One region of the Shewanella sp. 5_MG-2023 genome, then DNA from elsewhere that is predicted to be linked to it. Evidence: predicted binding sites of a transcription regulator. Region 1 holds the regulator's gene; each other region holds the start of a gene.
What was found. Region 1 encodes sigma-54, which starts transcription at its own class of promoters, with help from an activator protein. Its sites were predicted from a motif close to GTTGGCACGNNNNTNGNNT; they were not measured.

Region 1 (5,730 bases):
CAGTAACACTTTATCGTTGGCGTTTAAAAAGAAACTGGTAATGCTGGTATCGTCAGACAGTAAAGCAATTTGCTCTTTGAGTACTTTGCCTTGCTCTTCGATATTACGCACATCGACGCTAATGGCGACAAGCTCGTTACTATCTTTAAGCTGTTCAAGCAGGCTGCCAATCAGTGGCAGTGGCAGGTTATCAACACAGTAATAACCTAAATCTTCAAGCACTCTCAGTGCGACTGATTTTCCTGAACCTGAACGTCCCGATACGATGACAAGTTTCATGCAGTAATAACCTGATAAAGTTCTGTAGCGTCATGACTCTTTCGAAGTCGTTTAAGTATCAATTTATCACTGAGTTTCTCTGCCATGCTAGATAATGTGCTTAGGTGTTGCTGGCACTGATCTGCAGGTACAAGAAGCGCAAATAAAATATCTACAGGTTGCTTGTCTATGGCATCAAAGGCGATTGGCTCTTCGCATTTGATTAAAATAGCAATGGGTTCTTCGATATTATCTAAGCGCCCATGTGGAATTGCTATGCCATTTCCTATACCTGTACTGCCCATTTTTTCACGCGCTATTAGACTTTCAAAAATAGCCTGTGAAGAAAGGGTTGGGTACTGGGCAGCCATTAAATTGCTGATTAATTCCAGTACCTTTTTCTTACTGCCCGGAGTGGCACAGGTAGTGCACGCCGGCTGCAGGATGGTACGAAGTTCCATCGTTAATGCTTAGTGAGTTTCTCTTTATGTTTAATTACCTGACGGTCTAGCTTATCTATCAGGGCGTCTATTGCCACATACATATCAGCGTTACGCGATACAGCAAACACTTCACCGCCTTTTAGGTGCAGTTTGGCTTCGGCAATCTGTTGTAGCTTTTGAACATCGAGCACAACGTGAACATTATTGATCTGTTCGAAGTGTCGTTCAAGCTTTGAAAATTTTGTTTGCACGTATTCCCGTAAAGATTGAGTTATTTCAATATGGTTTCCAGTCAGGTTAATTTGCATAGGTCATCCTCCAATAACAAAAGTTATAAGCTTTTGCGTTGGTTTGAGGGAGGGATGAGCATTGCCTCTCGATATTTGGCTATCGTACGTCGAGCAACGTTAATCCCTTGTTCAGCCAATAGTGTCGCCATTTTACTATCACTAAGAGGCTTTTTCGGGTTTTCTGCAGCTACGAGCTTTTTAATAAATGCGCGAATTGCTGTAGAAGAGCATTCTCCACCATCATCGGTACTTACATGGCTTGAGAAAAAATATTTTAGTTCAAAAAGTCCACGGGGGGTATGCATGTATTTTTGGGTCGTGACCCGTGAAATGGTCGACTCGTGCATTTCAACCGCTTCAGCAATATCATTGAGCACCATCGGCTTCATGGCTTCTTCACCGAACTCAAAGAAACCTTGCTGAAATTGTACGATACAGTTAGCCACTTTTAGTAAGGTTTCATTACGGCTATCGATGCTTTTGATAAACCATTTGGCTTCTTGTAAATGACCACGAATAAATTGGCTGTCAGCTTGGCTTGAACCGCCTTTGGCCATAGCTGCATATTGCTGATTAACGCCAATTTTAGGCATGTTATCGGGATTTAGCTCGACCACCCAGCGACCATTCTTTTTAAGTACAGTAACATCAGGAATGACGTACTCATCTTTAATGGGGGTAATTTGCAAGCCTGGACGTGGATTGAGCGTTTGAATAAATTCAATGGCTTCACGTAAATCATCTTCTTTAAGCTTGGTTTTACGCATCAGTAACCTAAAGTCACGACCGGCGATTAAATCAAGATGATCTTTAATCAGTAACTTAACATTATCTATGCAAGGAATTTCATTAGGGTATTGGCCTAATTGAATTAATAGACACTCACTTAAATCTCGCGCTGCAATGCCGACGGGATCGAAGTGTTGTACCCGTTTAAGTACAGCTTCAACTTCATCGAGTTCGATATCGTCAGTGCCTAAGGATTGCAAAATGTCTTCAACGCTCTGGGTGAGGTAACCGCGCTCATCAATGGCATCAATAATGGCGGTTGCAATCACTAAGTCATTTTCAGAAAAGGGAGTGAGGTTTTTTTGCCATTCAAGATGCTCATACAAGCCTTCACTGGTTTCGCCTTGAAACGGCATATCATTACCGCTCGATACTGCGCCAGAGCCAGAAGTCGGCGAGGCGGTATACACCTCATCCCATGTGGTATCCATAGGGAGTTCTTCAGGCATAGAATCTTTAGTGAGCGATTCAGTGGTATCAACCGTTGAGGTGTCTTTTTCTATGGTGACTTGGCTATTATCACTAAAATCGGTGTCAGTTTGCAGGGCGTTTTCTTTTACGGGCTCTTTGGCTTTAGTGAATTCGTCTTCAAGCTCTAATAGCGGGTTTGAATCAAGTGCTTGTTGAATTTCTTGCTGTAGCTCCAATGAGGAAAGTTGCAATAAGCGAATCGCTTGTTGCAACTGTGGGGTCATGGTTAAGTGTTGACCCATTTTGAGTTGGAGTGAGGCTTTCATGTACCGCTTGTCCCTAATTGAATTACATCATCGCGACGAACAGTGTGGGCGCTAGTTTATGATCCTAGAAAAATAGACTAGATTAAGGTTTGTTGTTGGCCGCGAATGCCATACTAAAAACTGAATAGTGCTAACTATAGCTTGAATTGTTCACCTAAGTATACCGACCTAACTTGCTGATTGACTAAGATCTCAGCAGGTGTTCCTTCAGCAATCAAGTTTCCGTGACTCACAATATATGCTCGCTCACACACATCAAGTGTTTCACGGACATTATGGTCGGTAATTAGCACCCCTAAACCACGGCTTTTAAGTTGTTGAATAATTTTCTTGATGTCGATTACTGAGATAGGATCTACCCCTGCAAAAGGTTCATCTAATAAAATAAACTTAGGATTTGCCGCTAATGCGCGTGCAATTTCAACTCGGCGACGCTCGCCTCCCGATAACGCCATACCTTGGCTATCACGGATATGAGTTATGTTAAATTCTTCTAATAAATGTTCCAGTTCTTCAATGCGCTGCTCATTTGATAAGCTTTTGCGAGTTTGAAGCACTGCCATTATATTATCGTGTACTGTGAGCTTACGAAAAATACTGGCTTCTTGAGGTAAGTAGCCAATGCCTTTTCGGGCGCGCAAATGCATTGGATCTGCGGTTAAATCATCTTCATCGATCAGAATGCGGCCCTTATCACTTTTGACTAGGCCTACGACCATATAAAAGGTGGTGGTTTTACCCGCGCCATTAGGGCCAAGTAAGCCAACAATTTGGCCGGTTTTTACCGTCAGGCTGACATCTTTTACTACCTGGCGACTTTTATAACTCTTAGCGAGATTTTCAGCGGTTAACGTAATTTGGGTCATTAGTCATTTTGCTCAGCTGCTGGGGCTGACAATGTCGCCTGCGCCTCAGCGTTAAGTGATTCAGTTACTTCGGGTGTTTCAGTTGAGTTCACAGCCTCTACAGCAGATAAATTGTTGTTTTCAATTATAGCTGGTGGCGTGTCATCACCGGGTTTAGCGCTGTCTGGTAAATGTGGTTGCTCATCTTTTTTCTTTTCAGAATCAATCAAGTCTGGGTGACTTTCTGGTTGAAAAATAGTGATAACCCGATCTTCACCAGTACCGGTGCTTTCAGCAATTAACTGCTGCTTTTCAATGTTGTAGCTAATTAGGTTACCAGTAACCTGGCTGCCAGCTTGGTCCAATTTAGCATTACCCGTTAAGGTTAAAATGCTAGTGGCAAGCTCATATTTAATTTCATCGGCACTGGCAGTACCAATACGGCCATCATCTAACTCTTGGGAAAATGTCGCAGGGTTACCTGTGGCAACCATGGTTTTTTGGGTGCCGCTTTCGGTGCCAAATGCGCGTAATTGGTCGGCATTAATGTTAATCGACCCTTGAGTCACATTAACTGGGCCATAGAAGATGACCTGATTGTTTTTTATGTCAGCTTTTTGGCTCACAGCTGCGACTTTAAGCTCTTGCTGTAAATCGCCTTCTTTTGCATAGGCGCTGGCAATACTGACTACACTGAGTAGTGAGGCAATCAAAAGTTTACTTTGCTTCATACGTTCCTTCTACTTGACTTAAAAGTTCAAGTTCTTGAGCATTTAAATCAGCATACAGGCCTAAACCTTGTATATTAAAATCTGACCCAGTAACAAAAATTTGTCTATCTGAGGTCAAAATCATGGTGTTCATATCGAGTGCCAACATGGTGGTTGTCAAAGATTGTAATGGCTCGTCGATGTTTATTGCATCAATAATAACATTATTTTCTAAAACTACTTTGCCTGTTTCATTATTCAGCTTGCCTAAATCTGCGCTTAATTGCCATTCGGCTTCACCATTTTCAGGATAAATAAGGTAGACAGGCTCAGTAAACATGGTTTCATTACTTTGCTGAAAGTGCTCCATGTATTTCGCTGAGACTCGGCTTTGCACTAAACCTTGCTCATTAAATTCAGTGGTGCGTAAGTCATTGGCGATAAAATCAGGGCGAGCAGGGGCAGGCAATTTACTTGCCTCCATCTGACTACGTTTAACTTGTACTTGCCAATAAAGGACTAAGGCTGCGCCAAAAAATCCGATAATAGCGAAGGTCACTCGGCTCATATACTCATTCCGTGGGCATTTTCAAACTTATCTTGGCTAAGTAATAGCAAATCGGTGAGTTCACGTAATGCGCCATTTCCGCCGTTAATGGTGGTGGTCATATGGCAATGTTGTTTAACATAAGGATGGCCATCAGCCACACAAACTGCAAGGCCAACCTGTTTCATCACAGGTAAGTCAACCATGTCATCACCAATATAGGCGACTTCATCTGGGCTAACGCCATAGGTATCTAACAGGCTTTGGTAAGGCACTAGTTTATCATCAACACCCTGATAAATATGAGTGACACCTAAAGCGGTCATTCTATTTTCCACAATGGCAGATTTACGCCCGGTTATCACAGCAACATGAATATTACTGGTTAAAATAGAGCGAATGCCATAACCATCACGGGTATGAAATGCTTTTAACTCTTCCCCTGCATTACTTAAATAAATACGGCCATCGGAAAATACCCCATCGACATCGCAAATAAGCAGCTTAATTTTTTTGGCTTTTTGCCAAACATCATCAGAGATTGGGCCGTAAAAACCTTGGTGCAGTGTTTCGTGTAATGACATGTTAAATGACTCCAGCTTTAACCATATCGAGCATGTTAAGTGCGCCGACTGGGCGTTGGTTCTCGTCTACGACAATTAAACCGTTAATACTTTTTTCTTCCATAATCTGTAATGCTTGCGCGGCTAAAATACCTGGGCTGATGGTAATGCAGTTGGTTGTCATTACATCGGCAATAGCGGTAGTACGCAGGTTCACTTCAGCATCGATGACGCGGCGTAAATCACCGTCAGTAAAGATCCCGACTAGCTTGTCTGCATTATCGATCACTGCAGTCATACCTAAACCTTTATTTGAGATCTCATATAGGGTTTCAGTAATGCAGAGCTCACTTTTCACCTGTGGAATATCAGCGCCTTTGTGCATTACATCGCTGACTTTAAGTAATAGTTTACGACCTAAAGATCCACCAGGGTGGGATAGGGCGAAATCATCACGGGTAAAGCCTTTCGCTTGCAATAATGCTACGGCCAAGGCGTCACCCATCACCAAGGTTGCGGTAGTGCTTGATGTTGGTGCTAGCCCTAAT
Region 2 (5,730 bases), on a different contig from region 1:
AATAAGCCAAACATTAATCCTGAGGTGGGCTCGGTTGACATATCGAGGATTTCTGGTTGTAAGATATATTGGCTATCGGTGATTTCGCCTAACCAACTTGGGATGCGATTACCTTTAAAATTGATTAACTCATTGCTGTGATCTAGTGCTTCATCGGCGTGAATGCGGGCAAAGCTATTATGGGAGTGACTATTTAGTAGCACGCCATACTGTTGTGATAGTGCTTGAGTAAAGTTTAATAACTGACCATAACGTAATTGAGCGCGATCTTGAATACTGGCCTGAGGCACCATTATTGCCGCTCTTAATTGCTGACCTCGGCATTGCTGAGCTGAGTCGTCTTGAAGATCTAATCTTAGTAATACAGTAATGTCAGTGCTGGTGAGCATTTCAGATACCAGTTCAATATTATTGTCTTGTCCTATATGACTAAACTGAAATGCATCTTGGCTTAACTGCCCCTGACCCGAGATGTATTGACTATTAACGTTAACACCAACCCCAGCTTGCATGCTGGCATAGCTTAGCGCTTGGCTGATCGCCACTTCACGCGCCTTATCTACATTGCCATTAATGATATTCGCATGGCCTGTTACTTCAATAATTTCAGCTTTTAACGGCAGACTCAAGATACTGACAAACAGCAATATGGCTGCGGAGTAGAGTCGCTGGGTTGTTTTACTGCATATTTTCATATTAATCACTTGCTTAAAGATAACGATGAACGACTAATACAGTGCCAAGTTTATGGCGTTAAAGTACTAGGAGCGATTGTTTGAGAATAAATGCAAAGAATGTGCCTGTTATTGGTTTTCAATATATAAGTCGTTAAGCCAATGCTGAAAGGGATTAATTATCTAAAGTTTTTATCCTGATTGCCGATAGTGTTTTTAGAATTCATTTTTAACCTTTAGGCCTCAAACGCCTTAGCCCATAGCAATGCTTGAGTTAAATACAGGAATGCAATATGCGCCGAATTGGTTTACTTCCAATCATGATGTTGATGACAGCTTGTGCTGGCTCACAACCGACAGAGTATGATGATTTATCTTATGTCAATGAAGGCTATGAGATGAATTTTTGGTATGAGTCTGAGCCCAAAACGGATCATGTTATTCACTACGATATTCAGCAGTCAGGCATAGCGCCCAAAGCTGGGGTTAACCGCTTGGCGGAAAAAATTGTCAATGAATTAGTGCTACAAAACGACAGCTTACGAGCTGATCAACCACTGCTGATCACCACACCTGTCATGCTTGATGATTACGGACAAACTAATTTGCTGGGGCAGCAATTGCAGCAAGGCATGTTGACTGCATTTCATGCCAATGAATTTAATCTTGTTGATATGAATGTGGCTAGTTCACTTCGCGCCACTGCGGAGGGTGAGTTTATTTTAAGCCGCGACTGGAAGCAGCTTGCCACAGATTTAGCGGTATCCCATGTGGTCGTAGCCACCATGGGCACTACCTCAGAGGGCGTGGTGGTCAATGCCAGAATTGTCAATACTAGCAATAATCGAGTAGTGTCAGCGGTACAAACCTTTGTTAAAACCCACAGCCTGCCAGGCTATTTAACACCTGCCAATAAGGTGATTTCAAAAGACGGCATCTTGTATCGAAACGAGCATGCAGGTATGGCAAGCGTGACTATTTTAGGAGATAACCAATGAAGGCAATACTGTTTGCAGCCCTGACAGCAGCACTCACCTTGTCCGGGTGTGCGGTAAACGACAAGTATGTGCAATGGGAAACCGAGGCGCCTAAACAATTTCCTAAACTAACCGCTATTGGTTATGCGCCGTTAACAACGCAACCGGCAACAGAGCAATCTCACAAGGTGTTAATGGCGATGCAAGCGTCTAAAATTGCCGCTTATCGTGAACTGGCTGAGCAAGTGTATGGCCAGCAGATTGATGCCAGTAGCCAGGTCGATGATTGGTTGCTGAATAAGCAAACCGTTACCGCCAGTGTCTCGGGCATGATTAAAGGCGCTAAAGTGGTCAAAAGCTATCCGGCTGGTGATATGTATGTGACTGAGTTAGAACTGGATTTTTCACAGGTATGGAGCCTATATCAGCAGCAAAATAGGCCTAGAACGATTAAGCATGTGACTTACTTTTAGTTAAATTTAATTATTTAAATCCAGTCATTTAAATTAACTTAACTGAAGTACAAAAAAACCGCTCTTTGAGCGGTTTTTTGGTTTTTAAAACACAATCTAGCAACTCGCAGGGCAGTTAATTACCGCCTCGATTATGCTTTAAGGTTTTGCCCTAAAGAGGAAATCGTTGAAGTTCGGCCTTTGTCATTATAGGTCAGGCTTGATGCATTACGGCTCATTTGCAGCGCTTGAGAGAAGCGATTAAGGCTGGCTATATTAAGCTCAATTAAGCTGGCATTTTGACTATTGATGGCCTTGCACTCGTCTAGAATCGCTTTGGCTTCTTCGACTTTAACAATGAGTTCTGGCTCAGCGTTTAATAATGCTTTTTCTGGGTGAGAGGCTAACTTTTCATCATTAAGTTTGAGGTTGTTTAGGCAGTCAACCTTGTCTTTTGCCAGTGACAGTAGTTTATCTGCGTCACGTTCAGTAAGGGCTAATTTTTCTTCAGATACAAGTAATTTCAGCGACGACAAGGTGTCGTGCTGAAAAGATAACAGCTGTAGTAATTCAGTCATAAGTTACTCTTTATTAAAACCCACATTACCCGTTAAGTAATGTGTGGCCGATAATATCAAGAGTAACGATGAGGTTACTCTTGGTCGAAATTTAATCCGTCAAGATCAGCTTCAAAGCTAGCAATGTTAGCAGCTAACTTTTCAGGATCGACTTTGTAGCGACCTTCTGAAATTGCTAATTTAATTGCATCAACTTTGCTTTGGTCAACTTCTGGTAAAGATGCCATATTACTCTGCACTCCCTGCAGCTGCTGCGCTTGTGCAGTAATACTGACCGAATCCGTTTTTACTGGGGCAGCCGTGGTCTTAGCCGCTGAGTCAGCTGTTTGCGTTGTTGCTCCTGCGTCGCGATTGGTGCGCAACTGAGCATGAGAAGCTGTTTTTAGATGGTTAATATCAATTGCCATGTGAGGCTCCAGCGTAATGTTAGGGTTTTCCAAACAGGTTATCGGCCTTGTCAGAAAAAACTTTAGAATATTTTACATTCTAACTTCAACTTCGCCAACGCCTGTGACAATGACATCTAATCGCCTGTTAGAATTGCTATTTCTGACTCTAATAGCATCGCCAATATTACCATCTCTTAGTGCTTCTCCGGCAGTTTTTATTTCAAATGCGTTTGTTTTAGCATAAATAGATACCGAATCTCCTTTGCAAACAAAGCATAAATTATTGTTTAGCAAAGGCGCTTTAGCTGACACACGCCTTTTTGAGCGGGTACCGAGTAATTGTGAGATCTCAGAAAAAAACTGCCCGCGGATACTGTGTTGGTCAACATAGTTAATTGCCACATTATCTGCTGTGATTAACTCACCTTTTTCAATAATTCCCAATGCTGTCACCACTGGATACATAACCTCAACTTTAACCGAGATAAACATTTGCCATGGGTAGTCATAGTCAGGGCTGATACAGCTAATTTTGACTGTGTTGGTGCGGCTAATTTCGCGGTCACTGGCCATTTCAACACTAATGGGTGGCAAACATCTTGGCGGTGTTAATCGGCCATCAAGATTTTGCGGGCTAATGTTGATCACCGCATTGGGCTTTTTAGCAATTTTTTTTGCTACTACCTCTTTAGCTAATTCAGTAATGGTCGATAGAGAGTAAGTTATGGTGGCATCTTCACTGGCGTTAACCGGTAAAGATAAAAAAATAATGATCAATAGTAGAATGTTTTTCTTCATAATATTCTAACTAGCTTGATTGGCCAGGTTACCTCTAAACTTCAATTTTAATTAGCAATGATAAGGCTAAACATTCTCAATGTTATCTTTGTCAGAAGTTTGACTTTTTTCATTGAAATCGTCGCTTAAATGCGATGTGACCACAATCAAGCAAAAACTATGCCTATAGCTAAATTTAAGCGCTAAACCAGCAAATTGGCATAAATTACTGTGTTACAATTTGCGAAAATGGTTTTACTGTCGCTTTAAAACACTGGTTAACAGTGAACTCTAATAATAAATCCCACTAGGGAAAGTATTCATAAAACAAGGCAGGGTTATGTCGAGCATTCTTGATTCAGTTAATAAACGTACCCAACTGGTAGGCCAAAATAGACTGGAGTTACTGCTTTTTAAACTTAATGGTCGCCAACGTTTCGGTATCAACGTTTTTAAAGTAAAAGAAGTATTACAGTGTCCGCCACTGACAAAGTTACCCCGTTTAAGCCCAATGATTAAAGGCATTGCTCACATTCGGGGCTCGACTATTTCAGTGATTGATTTAAGTGCGGCAACCGGTGGCCGTCCGTTGGCATCGACTGAAAATTGCTTCATCATTATTGCTGAGTATAACCGCAGTATTCAGGGCTTTTTGGTTAGCTCAGTAGAGCGCATTATTAATATGAATTGGGAATCAATTATGCCACCGCCACAAGGGGCTGGGCGCAACTCTTATTTAACTGCAGTAACCGAAATCGAAGGTGAATTGGTTGAGATTTTAGATGTTGAAAAAATTCTTGATGAAATATCACCAGTAAAAACGGAATTAAGCCAAGCTGCCAGTGATGCTATTACCATTGATAAAGAGCAGCATTACCATATTATGGTGATTGATGACTCTGCAGTTGCTCGTAAGCAAATTATCCGTTCATTATCGTCATTGAACCTGCAAATTGACACCGCTATTGATGGTAAAGATGCCTTAGAGAAATTAAAAGCGATTGCCACTGAGATGGATAATGTTGCCGATGAAATTCCACTGATTATTTCAGACATTGAAATGCCAGAAATGGATGGCTATACCTTAACGGCGGAAATTCGCGACGATCCAAAACTTAAAGATATTAAAGTGGTGCTGCATACTTCATTAAGTGGCGTGTTTAATCAGGCCATGGTTGAAAAGGTCGGCGCAAACGACTTTATCGCTAAGTTTAATCCCGATGAGTTAGCGTCAGCGGTCAACAAACATCTCATTTTATAATAATTCAATCTACAACCTAGGGCTGATGATTCACCATAGATTGTAGATTTCACGTTTGTTACCAAGCGCTCGGTAACCAAACAAAGCGGCGGCTTTAGATTGCAAACAATGTAAAGCGCCTCTTTAAAATAGGATGTAAAAGTGCCGAACAAATCACTTGCTGAAGCAGAATATAATCAGTTTAAGCTTTTTTTAGAGCAACACAGTGGCATTGTATTAGGTGACAACAAGCAATATTTAGTAAAAAGTCGCTTAGCGCCTTTAATGGGCAAGCATGATTTGCCCTCATTATCGGAAGTGGTTAAGCGCTCAATGAAGCCAATGGAGCGGCATTTACGGGCGGAAGTGATTGACGCGATGACCACAAATGAAACTCTGTGGTTTAGAGACAAATACCCGTTTGAATTACTTCATGATGCTTTATTACCTGAATATAGCCGCTTAGGTCGGCCGTTAAAAATATGGTCAGCCGCTTGCTCGTCAGGGCAGGAGCCCTATTCATTGGCAATGACTATTTTAGAGTATCAGCAGCGTAAGCCGGGGGCATTGCCTGGTAGCGCGACGATCCAAGCCACCGATTTATCACCTTCAATGCTAGCACGTTGTAAAAAGGCCGAATATG
Region 3 (5,730 bases), on a different contig from region 1:
GATACCGCTAGCTCGTAACCTTCACGACGCATGTTTTCAATTAGGATACCTAAGTGTAATTCACCACGGCCTGAAACACGGAAACGATCTGGAGATTCAGTTTCTTCAACACGTAATGCAACGTTATGAATTAGCTCTTGCTCTAAACGCTCAAGGATATTACGTGAAGTAACATACTTACCTTCTTTACCAGCAAACGGAGAAGTGTTTACTTGGAAAGTCATGGTTAGCGTTGGTTCGTCAACAGAAAGAGCAGGCAAGGCTTCAACAGCGCCTGGAGCACAAATAGTGTCAGAAATTTTTAGCTCACCAAGACCGGTAATTGCAACGATGTCGCCAGCGTTAGCTTCAGCAACTTCGTGACGGTCAAGACCCATGTAACCTAATACTTGGCCAACTTTACCGTTACGTGTCTTACCGTCTGCACCAACAATAGTTACTTGTTGGTTAGGCTTAACGCTACCACGTTTAACACGACCAATACCGATAACACCTACGTATGAGTTGTAATCGATTTGAGAAATTTGCATTTGACATTCACCTTCAGCATCAGCATCAGGGAAAGAAACCTTTTCAACAATTGCTTGGAATAAAGGTGTCATGTCTTCGCTAGTTTCGTCTGGATCAAGGGTCGCGAAACCATTTAATGCAGAAGCATAAACGATAGGGAAATCTAACTGTTCGTCAGTTGCACCTAAGTTGTCGAATAAATCGAATACTTGGTCAATAACCCAATCAGGACGAGCGCCTGGACGGTCAATCTTGTTGATTACAACAATTGGCTTAAGGCCTTGAGCAAACGCTTTTTTAGTTACGAAGCGAGTTTGTGGCATTGGGCCATCAACTGCATCAACTAAAAGTAATACTGAATCTACCATAGATAGAACACGTTCAACTTCACCACCGAAATCGGCGTGACCAGGAGTGTCTACGATATTAATACGGTAGTCGTTCCATTTGATGGCGGTATTTTTAGCCAAAATGGTGATACCACGTTCTTTTTCAAGATCGTTAGAATCCATTACACGTTCTGCGGCTTCGCCTCGACTTTCAAGGGTGCCTGACTGTGCCAAAAGCTTGTCTACCAAGGTCGTTTTGCCATGGTCGACGTGAGCAATAATGGCGATGTTACGTAAATTCTCTAACACGGATAAAACCTCTATACCATCAAACAAATAAATAGGAGTTTATAGCGGCATTAAGTTTAGCCACCATAAAAAAGCGTGCCATTCTACTCCACGAGACGCTTTGCGGATAGGATTATTTTTGTACACTTTGTGATTAGCTAAAAAATAACCATCAATTTTGGCATTTATAGCATCATATAATAGTAACGATTCAGAAATGTGACAAACAATCAGCGCAGTGTTTTTAGCCGCGCACCAAAATAGAATTTGAACCATAATAGTGCGTGCGCTTGCACTAAAATGATGCAAAATTGTGTTTTCGATAATTGGCTATTAAGTCAAATATATAAAAATCATATACTTATTCAGTTGGCATGGTAATAGCTTTAAGATTGTCAATTATGTGATATTTCGACACATACGCGTCTTTAATGTCGTAGTATAGTGGTGAACTTGAATTATAAAAGGGAATACCCTTACTCTACCGGAGGCTTAAGAATGTCAGCTGAATCTGTTTTAACGCAACTTAAAGAATTGGAAGTTAAGTTTGTTGATTTACGCTTTACCGATACCAGAGGTAAAGAACAACACGTTTCTATCCCATCTCATCAGGTTGATGAAGATTTTTTTGAAGACGGCAAAATGTTCGATGGTTCGTCTATTACGGGTTGGAAAGGCATTAACGAATCTGACATGGTACTTATGCCAGATGCGAGCACGTTTGTTCTTGACCCTTTCACAGAAGAAACAACTGCACTAATCCGTTGTGACATCTTAGAGCCAGGCACAATGACAGGTTACAACCGTGACCCACGTTCTATTGCTAAAAAAGCTGAAGAATACTTAACGTCTACTGGTATTGCTGACACAGTATTAATTGGTCCAGAGCCAGAGTTCTTCTTATTTGACGATGTTAAGTTTGGTGCTGACATGTCAGGTTGTTTTGCTAAAGTTGATGCAAAAGAAGCGGCATGGAACTCAGGTACTAGCTATGAAGATGGTAACACTGGTCACCGTCCATTCGTTAAAGGTGGTTACTTCCCAGTAGCACCAGTTGATTCATCACAAGACTTACGTAGTGCTATGTGTTTAGTACTTGAAGAAATGGGTCAAGTTGTTGAAGCGCATCACCATGAAGTTGCTACAGCCGGTCAAAACGAAATCGCGACACGCTTTAACACGCTAACTGCTAAAGCTGATGAAGTTCAGATCCTTAAGTATGTTGTGCATAACATGGCACACGCATACGGTAAAACAGCGACATTTATGCCTAAGCCAGTAATGGGCGATAACGGTAGTGGTATGCACGTTCACCAATCTTTAGCTAAAGATGGCGTTAACTTATTCGCAGGCGACAAGTACGCTGGTTTAAGTGAAACTGCTCTTTACTACATTGGTGGTATCATCAAGCATGCTAAAGCGTTGAATGCATTTACTAACCCAAGCACAAACTCTTACAAGCGTCTTGTGCCACATTTCGAAGCGCCTGTCATGCTTGCATACTCTGCACGTAACCGTAGTGCTTCTATCCGTATCCCAGTGGTACCAAGCCCTAAAGGTCGTCGTATTGAAACACGTTTCCCTGATCCACATGCAAACCCATATTTAGGTTTTGCTGCGCTATTAATGGCAGGTCTAGACGGTATCCAAAACAAGATTCACCCAGGTGAAGCTATGGATAAAGATTTATACGACTTACCAGCAGAAGAAGCGGCTGAGATCCCACAAGTTGCGACTTCACTAGAAGATGCACTTGCAAGCTTAGATGCGGACCGTGAGTTCTTAGTTAAAGGTGAAGTATTCACTAATGACTTTATCGATTCATATATTGCTATCAAGCAAGGTGAAGCAGAGCGTGTTGCACGTACTACTCACCCAGTTGAATTTGAACTTTACTACTCACTATAAGACGTCTTTATAGACCGCTTTTATAGTAGTAAATAACAGTTAGTAAAAAGCCCTTACTGGTTTCCAGTAAGGGCTTTTTTGATCTTTGCATATTCATAAAACGGCAGGGTAGATGGATATTTAGAAAAGTGGCTGTTTTATTTTTCTACAATCTATTTTACAAATTCAATGTGTTTGTCGGTATATTAAATGAACAAATAGATGCTAACTTGTTAATCATGACCAAATTGGCAATAAATGGATTTTACTACATATACTTAAATACACGCTTTTAATTATTAGTCGCGCATGATTAATAGCAAATGATTGCAAAATAAGGACTCATGATGATAACCAATATCAAACGTCGCTGGCTGCAAGTGCTAACTGTATGGATAGCATTGTTGCTATTACCCTTTTCGGCAGTAGCAATTGAATGGCCGCAAGATGTTGAAACGAAACTCGGCACCTTAGTGGTTTATCAGCCGCAGCCAGAATCGTTAGATGGCAATATCTTGATGAGCCGCGCTGCGATGTCATTTGAAGTGGAAGGTCAAGACGACCCTGTATTTGGCGCTTTTTGGTTTAGCGCTAGAATCGATACTGATGACGATGTTGCTTTGGTGCGTAATATTGAAGTGACCGAAGTGCGCTGGCCATCATCCACTGCCGAAGACCAGCAAACGTTCACCGATACAGTCTCAGAAGCGCTAGCGACAACTAGCTTCGAAATTTCCATGGAGCGCTTATCAGCCAGCCTTGAAAATGCTGAGCAGGTAAAACGCAGCTTAGATAATATTAACAACGATGCGCCAGAAATCGTCTTCAGTAATAACTTGAGCGTGTTGCTGTCCTATGATGGTGAGCCACAATTTAGTGAAATTGAAAATAGTCCCTATGAGCGAGTGTTAAATACCCCTTTTGCCGTTGCCCGTAATACGCAAACGAACAAGCTGTATTTAAGCAGTGGTACCTTTTGGTATGTGGCAGATGATCCTATGGGGCCATGGCAAGTCACATTGTATCCTCCTGAAGATTTGGTCAGCATGGTGAATACCGAGGATGAAGCCGCTAAAAGCACCGTCAATGCGCCGCAGATTATTACCACTAATGAACCGACTGAGTTAGTGGCCACTGATGGCTCACCCAATTGGCAAAGCCTGATTGATGGTAAGTTACTTTATGTCACCAATACCGAAACCCCATGGGTAAGAGAGACCTCCTCTGGCGATATGTATGTGCTTTTATCTGGGCGTTGGTTTAAATCTAAAAAGCAGGCCGGACCTTGGCAGTTTGTTAGGGCTGACAAACTGCCTGAAAGCTTTAACGATATCCCTCCCGAATCTGATATTGGTGGCTTACGTGTCTCAGTTGCAGGCACTGATGAAGCCAATCAAGCAGTGCTAGATGCGCAAATCCCGCAAACTGCAGCGATTAAGCGTGATGAAGCCACACTGGAGGTTGAATACGATGGCGAGCCTAAATTTGAAGCGGTAACAGGAACATCAGTCTCCTATGCTGTTAATACCGCCACACAAGTATTGTTGATAAATCAAGCTTATTACGCTGTTGATAATGGGGTGTGGTTTACCTCAAAAACTGCCAAAGGCCCGTGGATTGTTGCTGATAATATTCCTGATGAAGAAATTGCCAAGATACCCGCAAGTTCGCCGGTTTATAACACCACTTACGTGCAGGTTTATGATTCAACCCCTGAAGTGGTTTACGTAGGTTATACGCCGGGTTATATGTGGTCATACCCTTATTATGGGGTGCCAATTTACGGTACCGGCTGGTATTACCCACCGTATCGAGGCCGTTATTATTATCCTCGCCCACCGACCTGGGGATTACATGTTGGTTATAATCCGTGGACAGGTTGGAATGTTGGCGTGAGCTGGAGCAACGGCTTTTTCAATGCTGGTGTGGTATGGGGAGGCGGTTATGGTTATCGTCGCCCATGCTGTGGTGGCTATTATGGCGGTGGCTATAGACGACCAGTGGTGATCAATACCGGTCGTATCAATATTGGTAACAGTATCAGTGTCGGTAATCGCACTAAAATGCATAATCATATGCGTTCGAACAAATTAGCTAATAATCGCGCTAGACCCAATAACCTTTACCATCGCGAGGTGAATCGTAAACGCTTAGCCAGCCCAAGTGTAGCCAATAAGCATTTTAATAAAGCGAAGGTAAATAAAAAGCGCACTAATGATGTGTTTGCCGATAAGCACGGTAATGTTGCCCGTGATAATAAAGGCAAGTGGGAAAATCGTAGCGATGGTAAGTGGAATAATGTGCCATCAAAAGCTCAAGGGTCTAAACCTAGCAATGTAAATAAACCGTCAAAGGGCAATAGTAGTAGTTTTCCTTCGACACGGCCATCTAGCACTACTCGTCCGGCGAGTAATACCCGCCCCGCCAATAATACTCGTCCTGTCACAAGTACGCGGCCATCAACCTCGATTCAACCGAGTCGAAATCAAACTAGCCACAGCCAACCGAGCCGTAATCAGTCGAGTAATATGAGTCACTCAATTAATCGAACTCGCTCGAGTAGCATAGATCATCAAAGTCTGAATCGTTCTCGACAAGCGCGTCAGTCAGGAATGACCAGAGAAGGGCGAAGCAGAGGAAGATAGCTGTTTATCGCAATTTAGCCAAAGCCCGCAGTCGCGGGCTTTGCTTGGGCGCATTAGTTCAGAGTCAAGTT

Region 2: flgA (flagellar basal body P-ring formation chaperone FlgA) is a predicted target of sigma-54. The motif match lies at 4,017-4,035, and genes of this name have one in related genera.
Region 3: glnA (glutamate--ammonia ligase) is a predicted target of sigma-54. The motif match lies at 1,496-1,514, and genes of this name have one in related genera.

What each region holds. Positions count from the first base shown of each region.
Region 1 is NZ_JAUORC010000027.1:5,700-11,429, forward strand. Features, by position in the region: gene rapZ (RNase adapter RapZ) at 1-279, opposite strand, end outside; gene ptsN (PTS IIA-like nitrogen regulatory protein PtsN) at 276-719, opposite strand; gene hpf (ribosome hibernation promoting factor) at 722-1,009, opposite strand; gene Q4557_RS15605 (RNA polymerase factor sigma-54) at 1,033-2,517, opposite strand; gene lptB (LPS export ABC transporter ATP-binding protein) at 2,652-3,383, opposite strand; gene lptA (lipopolysaccharide transport periplasmic protein LptA) at 3,383-4,093, opposite strand; gene lptC (LPS export ABC transporter periplasmic protein LptC) at 4,080-4,640, opposite strand; gene kdsC (3-deoxy-manno-octulosonate-8-phosphatase KdsC) at 4,637-5,203, opposite strand; gene Q4557_RS15630 (KpsF/GutQ family sugar-phosphate isomerase) at 5,205-5,730, opposite strand, start outside.
Region 2 is NZ_JAUORC010000035.1:29,651-35,380, forward strand. Features, by position in the region: gene Q4557_RS17670 (flagellar assembly protein T N-terminal domain-containing protein) at 1-695, opposite strand, end outside; gene Q4557_RS17675 (FlgO family outer membrane protein) at 968-1,672, shown strand; gene Q4557_RS17680 (LPP20 family lipoprotein) at 1,669-2,124, shown strand; gene Q4557_RS17685 (flagella synthesis protein FlgN) at 2,256-2,681, opposite strand; gene flgM (flagellar biosynthesis anti-sigma factor FlgM) at 2,756-3,088, opposite strand; gene flgA (flagellar basal body P-ring formation chaperone FlgA) at 3,161-3,868, opposite strand; gene Q4557_RS17700 (chemotaxis protein CheV) at 4,188-5,108, shown strand; gene Q4557_RS17705 (protein-glutamate O-methyltransferase CheR) at 5,250-5,730, shown strand, end outside.
Region 3 is NZ_JAUORC010000014.1:37,671-43,400, forward strand. Features, by position in the region: gene typA (translational GTPase TypA) at 1-1,148, opposite strand, end outside; gene glnA (glutamate--ammonia ligase) at 1,626-3,035, shown strand; gene Q4557_RS09915 (carbohydrate-binding family V/XII) at 3,359-5,659, shown strand.